DNA from 2 places in the Tardiphaga sp. GW821-FHT12E02 genome. Region 2 is predicted to be linked to the other one. Evidence: riboswitches for the same ligand, from Rfam matches in the RefSeq annotation. Region 2 holds a riboswitch; the other holds the start of a gene.
What was found. Region 2 has a riboswitch for S-adenosylmethionine ahead of AC1RQ5_RS04225 (O-succinylhomoserine sulfhydrylase). Riboswitches for the same ligand answer to the same signal wherever they lie in the genome.

Region 1 (7,202 bases), 110 kb from region 2:
GATGTAGCGGTTCGACAGCGTGACGGCGGCAACCAGCGCGGAGTCCGTGATGCGCACGCCGTGATGCTGCTCGTATTTGTCCTTCAAGCCGCGCAGGATCGAGACGGTGTCCTCGACACTCGGCTCGGCCACGAAGATCGGCTGGAAGCGCCGCGCCAGAGCGGCGTCCTTCTCCACATGCTTGCGATATTCATCCAGCGTGGTGGCGCCGATGCAATGCAGCTCGCCGCGCGCCAAAGCAGGCTTCAGGAGGTTCGACGCATCCATGGCGCCATCGCCTTTGCCGGCGCCGATCAGCTGATGCATCTCGTCGATGAACAGGATGATGCCGCCTTCGGCCGAGGTGACCTCGCCGAGCACGGCCTTCAGCCGCTCCTCGAATTCGCCGCGATATTTGGCGCCGGCAATCAGCGCGCCGAGATCGAGCGACAGCAGCTTCTTGTCCTTGAGGCTCTCCGGCACGTCGCCATTGAGGATGCGCAGCGCCAGCCCTTCCGCGATGGCGGTCTTGCCGACGCCGGGCTCGCCGATCAGCACGGGATTGTTCTTGGTCCGTCGCGACAGAACCTGGATCGTGCGGCGGATTTCCTCGTCGCGGCCGATCACCGGATCGAGCTTGCCGTCGCGCGCCGCCTGGGTGAGGTCGCGGGCATATTTCTTCAGCGCGTCATAGGCGTTTTCGGCCGTGGCGGAATCCGCCGTACGGCCCTTGCGCAGCGCATTGATCGCGGCATTGAGATTTTGCGGGGTGACGCCGCCCTTGTTGAGCAGCTGTCCGGCCTCTGAGTCCTTGTCCAGTGTCAGCGCCAGCAGCAGGCGCTCGACGGTGACAAAGCTGTCGCCGGCCTTCTCGGCGGCCTGTTCGGCCGCATCCAGTGCGCGCGCCGTGGCGGGCGCGAGATAGACCTGCCCTGCCCCGGAGCCCGAGACTTTTGGCAGCTTGCCCAACTGGTCCTCGGTCGCCTTCAGGATCGCGCGGGAATTGCCACCGGCGCGGTCGATCAGACCGCCGGCGAGCCCTTCGCTATCGTCGAGCAGGACTTTCAGAATATGCAGCGGCGAGAATTGCTGGTGGCCCTCGCGCACGGCCAGTGATTGCGCCGACTGGATAAAGCCGCGCACCCGTTCGGTGTATTTTTCAATATTCATCGTGTGTTGTCCCTCGGCCTGCCGGTCTCGCCTCGAAAGCACGGGCCCGGCATCTTCATTGGGTGTCGCTGGCGTTAAAACCAGCTTGACCGAAATGTGGGCACCAAGTTCCGAAAAGGGAAGAGCCTCATATAAAATTTGGTATCCGGCCCCTGCCGTCATTGCGAGGAGCCCCTTGGCGACGAAGCAATCCAGCGCCATACGAAGGAAGAACTGGATTGCTTCGTCGCTTGCGCTCCTCGCAATGACGGTCCACCTCGAAGGCCCAACCATGACCGCACAGCCTTATGCCAGCCTCGCCAGCATCTATCGCTATCCCGTCAAGGGCCTGACGCCCGAGCCGCTGACCGATGTCGCGCTATCGCCCGGCCAGCCGCTGCCGGCCGACCGCCGCTATGCCATCGAGAACGGGCCGATCGGCTTCGATCCGGGAGCACCGCAATATTTCCCGAAGACGCAGTTCCTGATGCTGATGCGCAATGAGCGCCTGGCGGCGCTGCGCAGCCACTATGACGACGCCAGCCATACGCTGACCATCCGACAGGATGGCGCCGAGGTCGCCCAGGCCGACCTGCAGTCAGCCGAAGGCCGCGCGGCCATCGAGGCCTATTTCGCGGAGAACTTTGCCGACGAACTCCGCGGCCCGCCAAAAGTGCTGTTCGCCGAGGGCCACAGCTTTTCCGACGTCCCGCGCAAAGTGGTGTCGATCATCAATCTCGCCAGCGTCGCCGAGCTCGAAAAGACGATCGGTCAGCCGGTGCATCCGCTCCGCTTCCGCGGCAACCTGCATGTGTCGGGCTGGCCGGCCTGGCACGAATTCGACCTGCTCGAACGCACGCTGAAGATCGGCGATGCCCGCCTGAAGGTGGTGAAGCGCATCGTCCGCTGTGCCGCGACCAATGTCGATCCGGATACGGCGGCCCGCGATCTCACGATTCCGAAGACCCTGCAGCAGACTTATGGTCACGCGGATTGCGGCATCTATGCCGAAGTGGTCACCGGCGGCAGGATTGCACCCGGCGACCGGATCGAGGTGGAAGCGTAATCCCCGTCATTGCGAGCGAAGCGAAGCAATCCATGGCCGCAAGCGAAGACTGGATTGCTTCGTCGCTGCGCTCCTCGCAATGACGGAAACATTTTGTAGGGTGGGCAAAGGCGCTCTTGCGCCGTGCCCACCATCTTCTGTCGTGACAGCTGCGGTGGGCACGCTACGCTTTGCCCACCCTACACACCTCAGCTCGACGGCATCACATAGGCGTAGACGCGGCCCTTGGAATACGTGGACTCCGCGACGCGGTTGCCGTGATTGCCGGACACGATGATCGGATTGCCCTTGGCATCGATGCCCGACACGACGCCCACATGGCCGCCACGGCGGCCGCGCGACATCACGGCGATGGCGCCGACCTGCGGACCGGACAGACGCTGGCCATAGCTCGAGAACGAGCGTGCCATGTCGGAGCCCGAGCCCTGGTGGCCGGTGCGCTTCAGCACGAGATTCATGAACGCGGCGCACCAGAGGCGGCCGCGCGCGGTCGGATTGCCACGACCGATGAAGCTGCGCGCGGTGTCGACGAGACCCGAGCCACCGAAACCGCCCGACGGCTGGTTCATGCTCGCATTGGCATTTGCGAAATTTTCGGAATCGCCGAAGGACGGCGCCTGCTGCTCTGCGCGGGCGGCGTGACGGCGCAGAGTGCGCGAACGATGCCGGACATGCTTGCGAGAGCTGTGAGTATATTTGCTGACGTGATGCGAATGATGGCGCGAGGCGCCGTGCTGAGGCCGGGCAGAGGCCGGCGAGATGGAAGCAAAGATAGCTGCCGAACACAGCGCCAAGGCAGACAGGCGAAGTGCACGGCGATACGCAACAAAACGAACCATAGAAAGTTAACCCTCGTAATACCTCCGATCCCCAGATCGGAAACACGCTCCAACTTTGTGAGGGGTGTGTGAAAACAGGCTGCGTGTGACGAAAGCAAGACGTCAAACGGCGCGAATCTGGCTCATTTCTGGGCGCCGGACTTAGCTTTGCCTTCAAGTTTAACGATTCTAATACGTCTAGACATAGCAGCCTCCCGCTAAGCGGGAGGCTTTCGTATATTACCTATTTTGATTAGCTAGTTTTATTGCATCTTTGGGGTGCATGCGGGCAGCGGCGCAGCCTCTTCCGCCCTCATCCTGAAAGGATGACTGATAACGCGGTCCATGGAGCGCAGCACACTCTCGTCCCTCATGGTGAGGAGGCGCGTAGCGCCGTCTCGAACCATGAGTTGGCCTGGCGCAGAGCCCGCGGCCATCCTTCGAGACGCCGCTGCGCGGCTCCTCAGGATGAGGGACGGAGAAGCGAGCTGGGATTGCTGTCCCGAGCAAGTCCAGCCAAAATTACCCCATCGCTTGATGAGTCAGACTCTCAGGATGAGGGACGGAGTAATGACCGCGCTTTCCGCTCGCAAAGCGCCGCCGCCGTAGGGCGGATGAGCCGAAGGCGTAATCCGCCAGCCGAGTGCGTGTGGCGAAGAATGGCGGATGACGCTGCGCTCATCCGCCCTACGGCTTGATGTTACTTCTCCACCCGATGCAGCAGGAACACGCCCTGCTCGCCGAACAGATTCCAGAACCACCACGGCGCATTCAGGCGCAGCGGGCGACCATGAAGATCGAGCGCCACCGCGCGCTCCATCTTCACATGGATCTCGTCGCACAGATGCACGAAGTCCTTGATGGTGCAGAAGTGGATGTTCGGCGTGTCGTACCAGGTCGCCGGCAGGTTCTCGGTGCGCGGCATGCGGCCGCCCACGAGCAGCTGCAGGCGCATCCGCCAGAAGCCGAAATTCGGGAACGACACGATGGCGCGACGGCCGATGCGCAGCAGGTTTTCCAGCACCACGCGCGGCTGCCGCGTCGCCTGCAGCGTCTGCGACAGGATCACGTAGTCGAACGCATCGTCGGGATAGTTGATGAGGTCGGTGTCAGCATCGCCCTGCACCACAGCCAGCCCCTTGCCGACGCAGCGGTTCACGCCCTCGCGCGACAGCTCGATGCCGCGGCCGTCGATGCCGCGGCTTTCCAGCAATTGCAGCAGATCGCCGTCGCCACAGCCGACGTCGAGCACCTTTGCGCCGGCCGGAATCATGTCGGCGACAAGAACATGATCGCCGCGATAGTTTTCGAGACCGCGCGAGGCCGGGCGCGCGAGGCTGAAATGCAGGCCCTGTTGCGGCGCGTTCATTTTGCTGCCTCCGCCACGGGCAGGCCATGCACCGATGCCGCCGAATTCAGGAAGGCATCGGCGATGTCGAGAAACTCCGGCACGTCGAGCAGGAAGGCGTCGTGCCCCTTGTCGGTCTCGATCTCGGCGAAGGACACGCGCACGCCGCCGGCATTCAGCGCATGCACCACGTCGCGGGATTCCGCGGTCGGGAACAGCCAGTCCGAGGTGAAAGACATGAGGCAGAAACGTGTCTGCGTATCGCGAAAAGCTTCGGCCAGATGGCCGTTATGATCCGCCGCGATGTCGAAATAGTCCATCGCACGGGTGAGATAGAGATAGGAGTTCGCGTCAAAGCGCTCGACGAAGGACGAGCCCTGGTAGCGCAGATAGCTTTCCACCTGGAAATCGGCATCGAACGAGAATGTCGGCAGTTCGCGATCCTGCATGCGGCGGCCGAATTTGCGATGCAACGCGGCATCCGACAGATAAGTGATATGCGCGGCCATGCGCGCGACACCGAGGCCGCGATGCGGATGCGTGCCTTCCTCGAAGTAACGCCCGCCGCGCCAGTCCGGATCGGCCATCACGGCCTGCCGGCCCAGTTCATGGAACGCGATGTTCTGCGCCGAGTGCTTTGTGGCGCAGGCCACCGCCAGCGCGGAGAACACGCGCTCGGGATAGGCCGCGGTCCATTGCAGCGTCTGCATGCCGCCCATGGAGCCGCCGACCACACAAAACAGCTGCGTGATGCCGAGGCGGTCGATCAGCATGACCTGGGCGCGCACCATGTCGGGAATGGTGATGACGGGGAAATCGAGGCCCCAGATCTTGCCGGTGGCGGGATTGATCGAGGCCGGCCCCGTCGAGCCCATGCAGCCGCCCAGCACATTGGAGCAGATGATGAAGTAGCGGTCGGTATCGAGCGCCTTGCCCGGCCCGACCATGGTGCCCCACCAGCCCGGTTTGCCGGTGACGGGGTTTTTATTGAAAACGTGCTGGTCGCCGGTCAGTGCGTGGCAGATCAGGATGGCGTTGGTCTTGTCGGCGTTCAGCGTGCCGTAGGCCTGATAGGCGATCTGGAACGGAGCGAGATCGACGCCGCAATCGAGGCGCAGCGGCTCGTCGGCGCCGAATTTGGCGACCAGCGAACTCGGATTGTTGGCTTCGTGAAGGCGATCCTCGGGGGCGACCGAGACACTCTTCAAGGGCTGGACACTGACCATCGCGATACCCGGCTCCCTCGCGGGAGTCCTCCACACGGATACCGGGCACAAAAAACCCGGCCTGAACATACGGTTCGGCCGGGAGCAAACGTCCCCGGCCTGTTTAGCGAGTTATTTAACGTGGCTGCAAGCCGGCCGGCTCAAATGACCACGGAGTAGGCAGGGATCGTAGTCCCACCTTGGCCGACCGTCAATATAGGGCGAGGCTAGAACCATTTAAGTGGTTCCAGCCCGTGGCCATCCTTCGAGACGCCCGCTTCGCGGGCTCCTCAGGATGAGAGTGGCGTATAACGCCACAGACGCCCCTGATGGTGAGGAGCCCGCGCAGCGGGCGTCTCGAACCATGCAGGCCACGCACTCTCCACACCCTATGCGAGAGTCCGGCTGCGTTGGCCGGGATGACGATGTCATGTTTTCTTTGCTTTCATACCCCGTCTTACCTAATCAGGGGCCCTGTCTGCCCAAGGTCGCCCAAGGTCCGTTTTCATGTCGAAACTGCCCCCCGCCCCGCCGTCCCTGAATGAGCTCCGCCAGGAGATCGACAGCATCGACGCGCAGGTGCATCAGCTCCTGATGTCGCGCGGCGACATCATCGACCGGCTGATCTCGGTGAAGCAGACCCAGGAGGTCGGCTCCGCCTTCCGCCCGGCCCGCGAGGCCGACATGATGCGCCGCCTGGTGCAGCGCCATCGCGGCATCCTGCCCATTGACACCGTCGAGGGCATCTGGCGCGTGATCATCTCGACTTTCACCTACGTCCAGGCGCCGTTCTCGCTGCATGCGGATCTGTCGCTCGGCGAGAGCGCCATGCGCGATTCCGCCCGTTTCCATTTCGGCTTCACGGTGCCGTATATCTCCCATTTCAGCGCCGTTGCCGCCGTGGAAGCCGTGGCCAAATCCAAGGGCGACCTCGCGCTGGTCTCCGCCACCTCCGGCCAGACGCCGTGGTGGCATGAGCTGGAAGCCGAGGGCGTGCCAAAAATCATCGCCCGGCTGCCCTTCATCGAGCGCGCCGACCATCCGGCCGCGCTGCCGGTGTTCGTGGTCTCCCGGGTGGCCGACAGCGCCATGGTCACCGAGGTGGAATGCTGGAGCGTCCGCGTCTCCGGCTGGAACGCCGAGATCGCCCGCGCACTGGCGCCCCTGGCCGATGTGGTCGTGGTGCCGGATACCGCCTTCGACGGCGCCTCGCTGCTGGTCTCCATCAGCGCGCCGCAGACCTTCGACGGCATCAAGGCTGCCCTGATCGCAGCGGGGGCCTCGGTGCGGTCCTCCGCCCTCGTCGGCAGCCACGCAACCCGCTATACGGTGCCCGCAGACGGCGCGCCGCGCGCCTGAGCTTTTTCCAGACGATCCGGAGCTACCCCAATGTCCCGCCCCGTGCCGAAAGCCGGCATTCTCGATATCGCGCCCTACACCCCCGGCAAGAGCCCCACGCCCGAGGCCGGCCGCAAGGTGTTCAAGCTGTCGGCCAATGAGACGCCGTTCGGCCCGTCGCCGCATGCGAAGGAGGCCTTTGCCCGCGTCGGCACGCATCTCGAGGATTATCCGGAAGGGACGTCCAAGGTTCTGCGCGACGCCGTCGGCAAGCGCTACGGCCTCAACCCCGACAACAT
Region 2 (7,202 bases):
GGCGAGCCTGTGTCCGAAGCACGACGTCGCTGAAAATCCTGCCACTTTCGTTTCGCGCCGTGTTGCACGGCTGTGACAGCAATCTCTGCGCAATCGTCTAGGTTCGCCGCAATCCAGTTTGGGATTGAGAGGATTATCTATGAAGAAGTTTCTGCTTTCGACCGCAGCCGTTGCCATGGTCGCGTTGGCTGCTCCCGCGTCTGCAGCCGATCTGGCAGCTCGTCCGTACACCAAGGCTCCGGCTTACGCAGCTCCGGCTACGCCGATCTATAACTGGACCGGCTTCTACATCGGTGGTCACATCGGTGGTGGCTTCCCGGGCGAAGACAATGTGCTCGCTGGCAGCCGTGACGGCACGTTCCTCGGCGGTGTCCAGGGCGGTTACGACATGCAGTTCGCACCGAACTGGGTGCTCGGTCTGGAAGCCAATTACAGCTTCCTCTCGACCAACAGCAACATCGACAATCGTGGCCTCGGCTCGGTGACCGGCCGTCTCGGCTACACCTGGGGTCCGACCCTGCTGTACGCCAAGGGCGGTTACGCCTGGGCTGACACCCGCTTCTCGAACGGCTTCGGTGGCGACGGTGGTCGCGACGGTTACACCGTCGGTGGCGGTCTCGAATACCTGTTCACCCAGAACTGGTCGGGCAAGCTCGAATATCAGTACTACGATTTCGGCACCGTCAACTTCATCGCTCCAGTGGGCGGCCCCGGCAGCTTCAAGAACGACCAGCACTCGATCAAGGCTGGCCTGAACTACCGTTTCAACCTCGGCAATCTGGGCGGCGGTTTCGTTCAGTAAGTTTGCGACCAGCGACGCCGGTTAAGACTGGCGTCGCGACCCCTGAACTATCGACTTGGACTCCAGAAAACCTGGCCCGCATTTTCCATGCGGGCCTTTTTTCGTCGAGCGGTGGCGAGCGGAACCCGGCTTTCGCAGGCGCTATGTTTGTAGTACCGTGCAGCCAGCGAAGGGAATTGGTGATGGGTATTGCCGTCATGCAAGGCCGGACCGGCCGGCAGATGTCTGCGGAGGAATTCCGTGACTTCCAGAAGCATCGCCCCGATCATGAGCGCTGGGAACTACTGGCCGGCGTACCCGTCATGATGACGCCGCCGAAACTCGTTCATAATCGGATTGCAGACAATCTTAGTCGGTTGCTGAACAATAGCTTTGACCGGCAAGGTCTGCCGCTCATGGCAACCCAGCGATCTGGCTTTAAAGCCTTTGTCCTTGACGGCAAGGTCTACGAGCCAGAGCCCGATGTAGCCGTCATCGATGCGGAGTTCGAGCTTGAGCAGCGCTATTTCGATGCGGCTTATTTACTGGCCGAGATCGTGTCGTCTTCGGATCAGATCGGTATCCCCGGTACCGGGCGCGAATGGATCGATGTTAAATGCGAACTCTATCGCTCGCATCCGCCTTGCGTCGCTTTGCTCATCGTCACGCAGGATCACATAGCGGTCCAATTCGAGCTACGCACAGGCGAAGGCTGGACCTCGACCGTGCTGACCGAGGCGGATGCTGAAATCGAAATTCAGGACCTCAAATTCCGTTGCCGCGTTGCCGATTTATATGCAGGCACGCCGCTGAATCCGCGGCGACGTCCTTAAACCTTGAAATGCTTCGACAGCTTCAGGTTCTGGCCCTGATAGTTCGAACCGATGCGCTGGCCGTAGAGTGAGTCTGGGCGATCCAGCATGCGTTCATAGACGAGGCGGCCGACGATCTGGCCGTGTTCGAGGATGAACGGCACTTCGCGCGAGCGCACTTCCAGGACCGCGCGCGAGCCCTTGCCGCCGGCGCCGTCATGGCCGAAGCCGGGATCGAAAAAGCCGGCATAGTGCACGCGGAATTCGCCGACCAATGGATCGAACGGGACCATCTCGGCTGCGTAATCCGGGGGAACCTGCACGGCTTCCTTGGAGGCGAGAATGTAGAATTCGCCGGGATCGAGGATGAGCGTGCGGTCGGCGCGCGCATGGATCGGCTCCCAGAAATCCTCGATGGCGTAGCCGCCACGACGATCGACATCGACGACACCGGTGTGGCGCTTGGCGCGATAACCGACAAAGCCGGACGCATTTTCACCGGACAGATCGACAGAGACGGCGAGGCCGCCCTTGAGATCGGCATCGTCGATATCGACCAAAGGCTCCGACGCATGCAGTTCCTCGAGGGCTTCGGTGTCGAGCACGGCATCGCCGACGCGGAAACGCACCTGCGACAGCCGCGAGCCCTCGCGCAGCAGCACCGGGAAGGTCTTGGGGCTGATCTCGGCATAGAGCGGGCCGTGATAGCCCGCACCGATCACATCGAAGCGACGGGTGCCATCGGCAATCACACGCGTGAAGACATCGAGGCGGCCGGTAGAGCTCTTCGGGTTCGCCGCAGCAAAGATATGCGGCGGCAGCGCCAGGCTTTCCAGCAGCGGTACGATGTAGACGCAGTTGGTCTCCAGCACCGCGCCTTCGGAGAGATCGATCTCATGCAGCTTCAATTCATCGATGCGTTCCGCGACGGTGACATTCGGCCCAGGCAGGAAGCTGGCGCGGACGCGGTAGGCGATGGGACCGAGACGCAAATCGAGGCTGGCCGGCTGGATCTGGCTTTCGACGAAATCATATTCGGGCAGGATCAGGCCGGCCTCGGCCATCGCCTCGATCATGCTGTCGGGCAGAATTCCATCGGCATCGGGGGCGAGGGTGAACGTCACGGGTTAAGGTCCTTCGATCGTCTTGCAGGGGCAATCCCCTGAAAAACCGTAACTTTACCGGCTATCTCAAGCGCGCCTTGACGGCAAGCGCAAGCGGGAATAGGAACGTTCCTATCCCGTGGTGATTTGAGCCGGCCGGCTTGCAGCCACGTAAAATAAGTCGCTAAACAGGCCGGGGACACATGTCCTTCCAGCATGCGATCCCGGCCTGAGGACGTCCGTCCAGGCCGGTTTTTTTGTGCCCGCGACACGCGGTCACGTTGGAGGTCACATGTCTGCGAAGTCCTATCGTCCCGAAACCCGCCTCGTTCATTCCAGCGCCCTGCGTTCGCAATTCAACGAGACGTCCGAGGCCCTCTTCCTCACCCAGGGCTTCATCTACGAGACCGCCGAGGCCTGCGAGGCGCGGTTCAAGGGCGAAGATCCCGGCTTCATCTATTCGCGCTTCTCGAATCCGAACACGTCGATGTTCGAGAACCGGATGATCGATCTCGAAGGCGCCGAAGCCGCGCGTTCGACCGCAACCGGCATGGCCGCCGTCACCACCGCGATCCTCGCGCCGCTGCGCCAGGGCGATCACGTCGTCGCTGCCAAGGCGCTGTTCGGCTCGTGTCGCTATGTGATCGAGGAACTGCTGCCGCGCTATGGCATCGAATTCACGCTGGTCGATGGCCTCGATCTCGACCAGTGGCAGAAGGCGATGAAGCCGAACACCAAATCGCTGTTCCTGGAAAGCCCGACCAATCCGACCCTCGACGTGCTCGACATCGGCGCCATCGCCAAGATCGCCCATGCCGGCGGCGCGCGGCTGATCGTCGACAACGTGTTCGCGACGCCGATCTGGCAGAGCCCGCTGGCGCTCGGTGCCGATGTGGTCGTCTACTCGGCGACCAAGCATATCGACGGCCAGGGCCGTTGCCTTGGCGGCATCATCCTGTCGTCGAAGGATTTTATCGACGAGCACATTCACAACTATCTGCGCCAGACCGGCCCCTCGATCTCGCCGTTCAATGCGTGGACGCTGGTGAAGGGGCTGGAGACGCTGGCGGTGCGTGTCGAGCGCCAGACGCAGACGGCGGCGGCGATCGCCGATGTGCTGGCCCAGCATGCAAAGGTGTCACGGCTGATTTATCCGGGCCGCGAGGATCACCCGCAGGCGGCAACTGTGAAGAAGCAGATGCGTGCGGGTTCGACGCTGATCGGCTTCGAGGTCAAGGGTGGCAAGGAAGCGGCGTTCCGTGTCCTCAACGAGCTGAAGGTCGCGCGCATCTCGAACAATCTGGGCGATGCGAAGAGCCTGGTTACGCATCCGGCGACCACGACGCATCAGCGTCTGCCGCTTGAAGCGCGACAGGAGCTCGGCATCAGCGAAGGCTTTATCCGCTTCTCCGCAGGCCTCGAGCATCGCGACGATCTGATCGAGGATCTCGAAGCGGCATTGGCGAAGGCGTAAGCCAAGAACGCCGGAGCGTAGGATGGGTTGAGCGAAGCGCAAACCCATCACTTCCGTCGATTGCCGCAGGCTCGGCCGATGGGTTGTCGCTCCGGCGCTTCGCGCCTCCGCTCAACCCATCCTACGGTCGCGCCTTACAGCGGCCGCTGCGCCTGCTGCTGGGCCGGCTCGTTGGTGCCCATCTTGATGGTGCCGACCGATTTGATGATGTTGTCGCCGAGCAGCTGGGCGAAGCAGGCGTAGCCCCAGTCGTTCATGTGCAGACCGTCGGCGATAACGAAGGAGCTGAACGCCATCTGCTGGCCCTCGTGCCATTCCTTCATCACCTCGAAGCGCGGGAAGTATCCAACCTTGCGCAATTCGGCGACCTTATGCATCAGCGCCAGCATCTTGCTGGTGCTTTCGGGCTTCTCCACCGTCGCCGGTGAGTATTGCGGATCGACCAGCACCACATCGGAGCCGCCGGCCTGGATGCGGCCGACGCCGTCCTCGATCATCTTGCCGGTCTCGCCCGGATCGAGATTGCGCAGCACCGCATTGGTGCCGAGCTGCCAGATCACGAGATCCGGCTTCGAATTGATCACCTCGGCCTGGAGCCGCGCCATCATTTCCGGTGCATCCTCGCCGCCCTTGCCGCGATTGAGCACGGTGATGTCGGCGCCCGGATAGGCGCGGCGGAGCTGCGCCGCGAGGCGGTTGGGATAGGTGAATTCCGGCGCCGTCGAGCCATGGCCTTGAGTCGAGGACGAGCCGAATGCAACGATCACCACCGGCTTATGGGCGGCAAGCTTGCCGGCCACATGCGGCAGCGTTCCCATGGCCTTCGTGCCGCCCTTTGGTGTGCGGCATGGGACGCGGCTGAGAATATCCGTGGCGGTCTGGGCGGCCTGCTTGACCCTGTCGATGGTTGTGGCTGCGACGCCCTTCTTTGCGGCGTCTGCCGCAGCTGCTTCGCTGCCTTGTGCGACGGGCTGCGCGCCTTCGGCGTGCACGATGGAAGTAAGTGCGGGGGTCGTGAGAGCAAGCGCAGCGACGACGGCAAAGCGAGGCAGTTGGCCGATGAAACTCATTTTAACGCTGAATCCTCAAATCCGCTGTCTTGATATGCGCCGTTTCGATCACGAAGCTCGATAGCGCACGACCGAGACAGTCATGCACCCGCTTGGCAAGCTCCATGCCAGGCGCGGGGCTGAACAGGTCGAAATCACCATTCTCATTCCACTGCCGCATGATGGCGAACCGGTCGAACAGCGGAGCATCGTGCTGCTGCGCCACCACGCGCATATTATCTAGGTAGGCCGAGCCCGAAATCATGGTCTCGGTGCGCGGACTATACTGCAGGTTCATTAAAATCACGTCAGTTCCGGCCTTTTGCATGGCAGCGACACCGTCGTCCAATGCATTGCGGAAATCGTCGCCATCCACCTGGCGCATGGCATCGACGGTTCCCGTTTGCCAGATCACGAGGTCCGGCTTGCGGTCCTCCACCAGTTTGCCGAGCGTGGGGGCCATCTCCTCGGCGGTCTTCTTGACCTGCAATTCCAGCGCGACATCGACGGCGACGCCCGGCAGCTTTTCGCTCAGATAGGCCTGCAGGCGCGCAGGATAGGCAGCGGAATGGTCGGATAGGCCAATGACCGAGGAACGGCTGCCGATGACCAGGATATTGAGCTTGCCGTCCGGCTTCACGGCTGCCTTCACTTTCGGCAGCGAGCTCTCGCTGGTGAGAAGATAGGCGGGGACTTCGCAGGTCTGTTTGGGCGGTTCGGCCCGGGCCGGCCCCGCCATCAGCAGGAGCAGCAGCAATGCATGTCGCCATGGCGGCCGGTGCAGCAGCGAGGTCATCGTACTTCCCCTCCTGCAAGATCAGCGTCGGGTGTCTTTTTGGCGCGCGCTCCGCCCTTCGCGGTGACGCGCTTGTACCAGGAGAACACCCACGCAGCGGTGGACATGATGACGATCCCGATCAGGCTGACCAGGCCGTGCATGACTGCACCGCCCGCGATCTCGCCCAGGAAAAACTGACCCGCAAAAGCCAGAAACACGCCTATGCAGAAAATCTCAAGTGAATGCTGCCCGCAAAGCACCATTGGTCGCAGCCAGATCGACTTCAGGGCCGGCCAGTCCTTCGGCAGGAACCGGACCGTGAGCGCTGCCAGCGCCAGGAAGTGAGCAAAACGGAGCACGTCCAGATCGGGCTTGTTGATCGGATACATCCACTGCTCGAGCAGTTTTGGCAGCAGATGATGGATCTGCGGGATGTGCCAGGTCAGTGTCACCCAGAACGCTCCCGATAGATAGGCGACGCAGATCCAGAGTGTAATGGGCGAATTCAGGATCCGCTCCATCCGCCTGGCGCCGCCCAGCGCGCACCAGGCGCCGAATACGAACAGCAACTGCCAGGCGAACGGATTGAACGCCCAGGAGCCGTTCGGATAGGCGGTGAGATGCCAGTCGAATTCCCAGGTCAGCGCATAGAGCAGCACCGAGAGACCGAGAGTGAGATCGGCGCGCCGCCGCATCAGCCACAGGATCAGCGGCAGGAACAGCATCAGGACGATGTAGAGCGGCAGCACGTCCATGTTCACCGGGCGGAAGCGCAGCAGCAGCGCCTGCACGATGGTAACGTCGGGCTCCTTGAGGAAGTCCATGATGCCCATTTCTTCCGTATAGAGCGGGTTCTGGAAGCGCGTGGCGACGTAGGAGATTTCGGCGAGGAAGATCGTGAAGAGGAAGACATGGGCCACATAGATCTGCCAGACGCGCTTGAAGATGCGCGCGCTGGCGACCACCGTGCCCTGTTCCTGCATCGCGCGGCCATAGACGAAGGCGGCGGTATAGCCGGAGATGAAGATGAAGATCTCGGTGGCGTCGCTGAAGCCATAGTTGCGGATGGTCAGCCATGTCAGCAGATTCTGCGGCAGGTGATCGATGAAGATCAGCCAGAGTGCCAGGCCGCGGAACAGATCGAGGCGCAATTCGCGCTCGTTCACCGCGGTGATGATGGGCGGTGCCTCCGCGCGCGGGGCTGC

Region 1: linked by a shared signal. The riboswitch ahead of metX (homoserine O-acetyltransferase MetX) and the one ahead of AC1RQ5_RS04225 (O-succinylhomoserine sulfhydrylase) in region 2 are both predicted to bind S-adenosylmethionine.

The regions. Positions count from the first base shown of each region.
Region 1 is NZ_JBXAQK010000001.1:994,982-1,002,183, reverse strand. It holds gene clpB (ATP-dependent chaperone ClpB) at 1-1,149, opposite strand, end outside; gene AC1RQ5_RS04775 (MOSC domain-containing protein) at 1,421-2,194, shown strand; gene AC1RQ5_RS04770 (TIGR02594 family protein) at 2,383-3,033, opposite strand; gene metW (methionine biosynthesis protein MetW) at 3,713-4,381, opposite strand; gene metX (homoserine O-acetyltransferase MetX) at 4,378-5,586, opposite strand; SAM riboswitch at 5,669-5,748, opposite strand; gene AC1RQ5_RS04755 (chorismate mutase) at 6,073-6,924, shown strand; gene hisC (histidinol-phosphate transaminase) at 6,955-7,202, shown strand, end outside.
Region 2 is NZ_JBXAQK010000001.1:889,461-896,662, forward strand. It holds gene AC1RQ5_RS04210 (outer membrane protein) at 140-802, shown strand; gene AC1RQ5_RS04215 (Uma2 family endonuclease) at 985-1,614, shown strand; gene AC1RQ5_RS04220 (2'-deoxycytidine 5'-triphosphate deaminase) at 1,611-2,717, opposite strand; SAM riboswitch at 2,826-2,905, shown strand; gene AC1RQ5_RS04225 (O-succinylhomoserine sulfhydrylase) at 2,989-4,170, shown strand; gene AC1RQ5_RS04230 (SGNH/GDSL hydrolase family protein) at 4,305-5,240, opposite strand; gene AC1RQ5_RS04235 (SGNH/GDSL hydrolase family protein) at 5,242-6,015, opposite strand; gene AC1RQ5_RS04240 (OpgC domain-containing protein) at 6,012-7,202, opposite strand, start outside.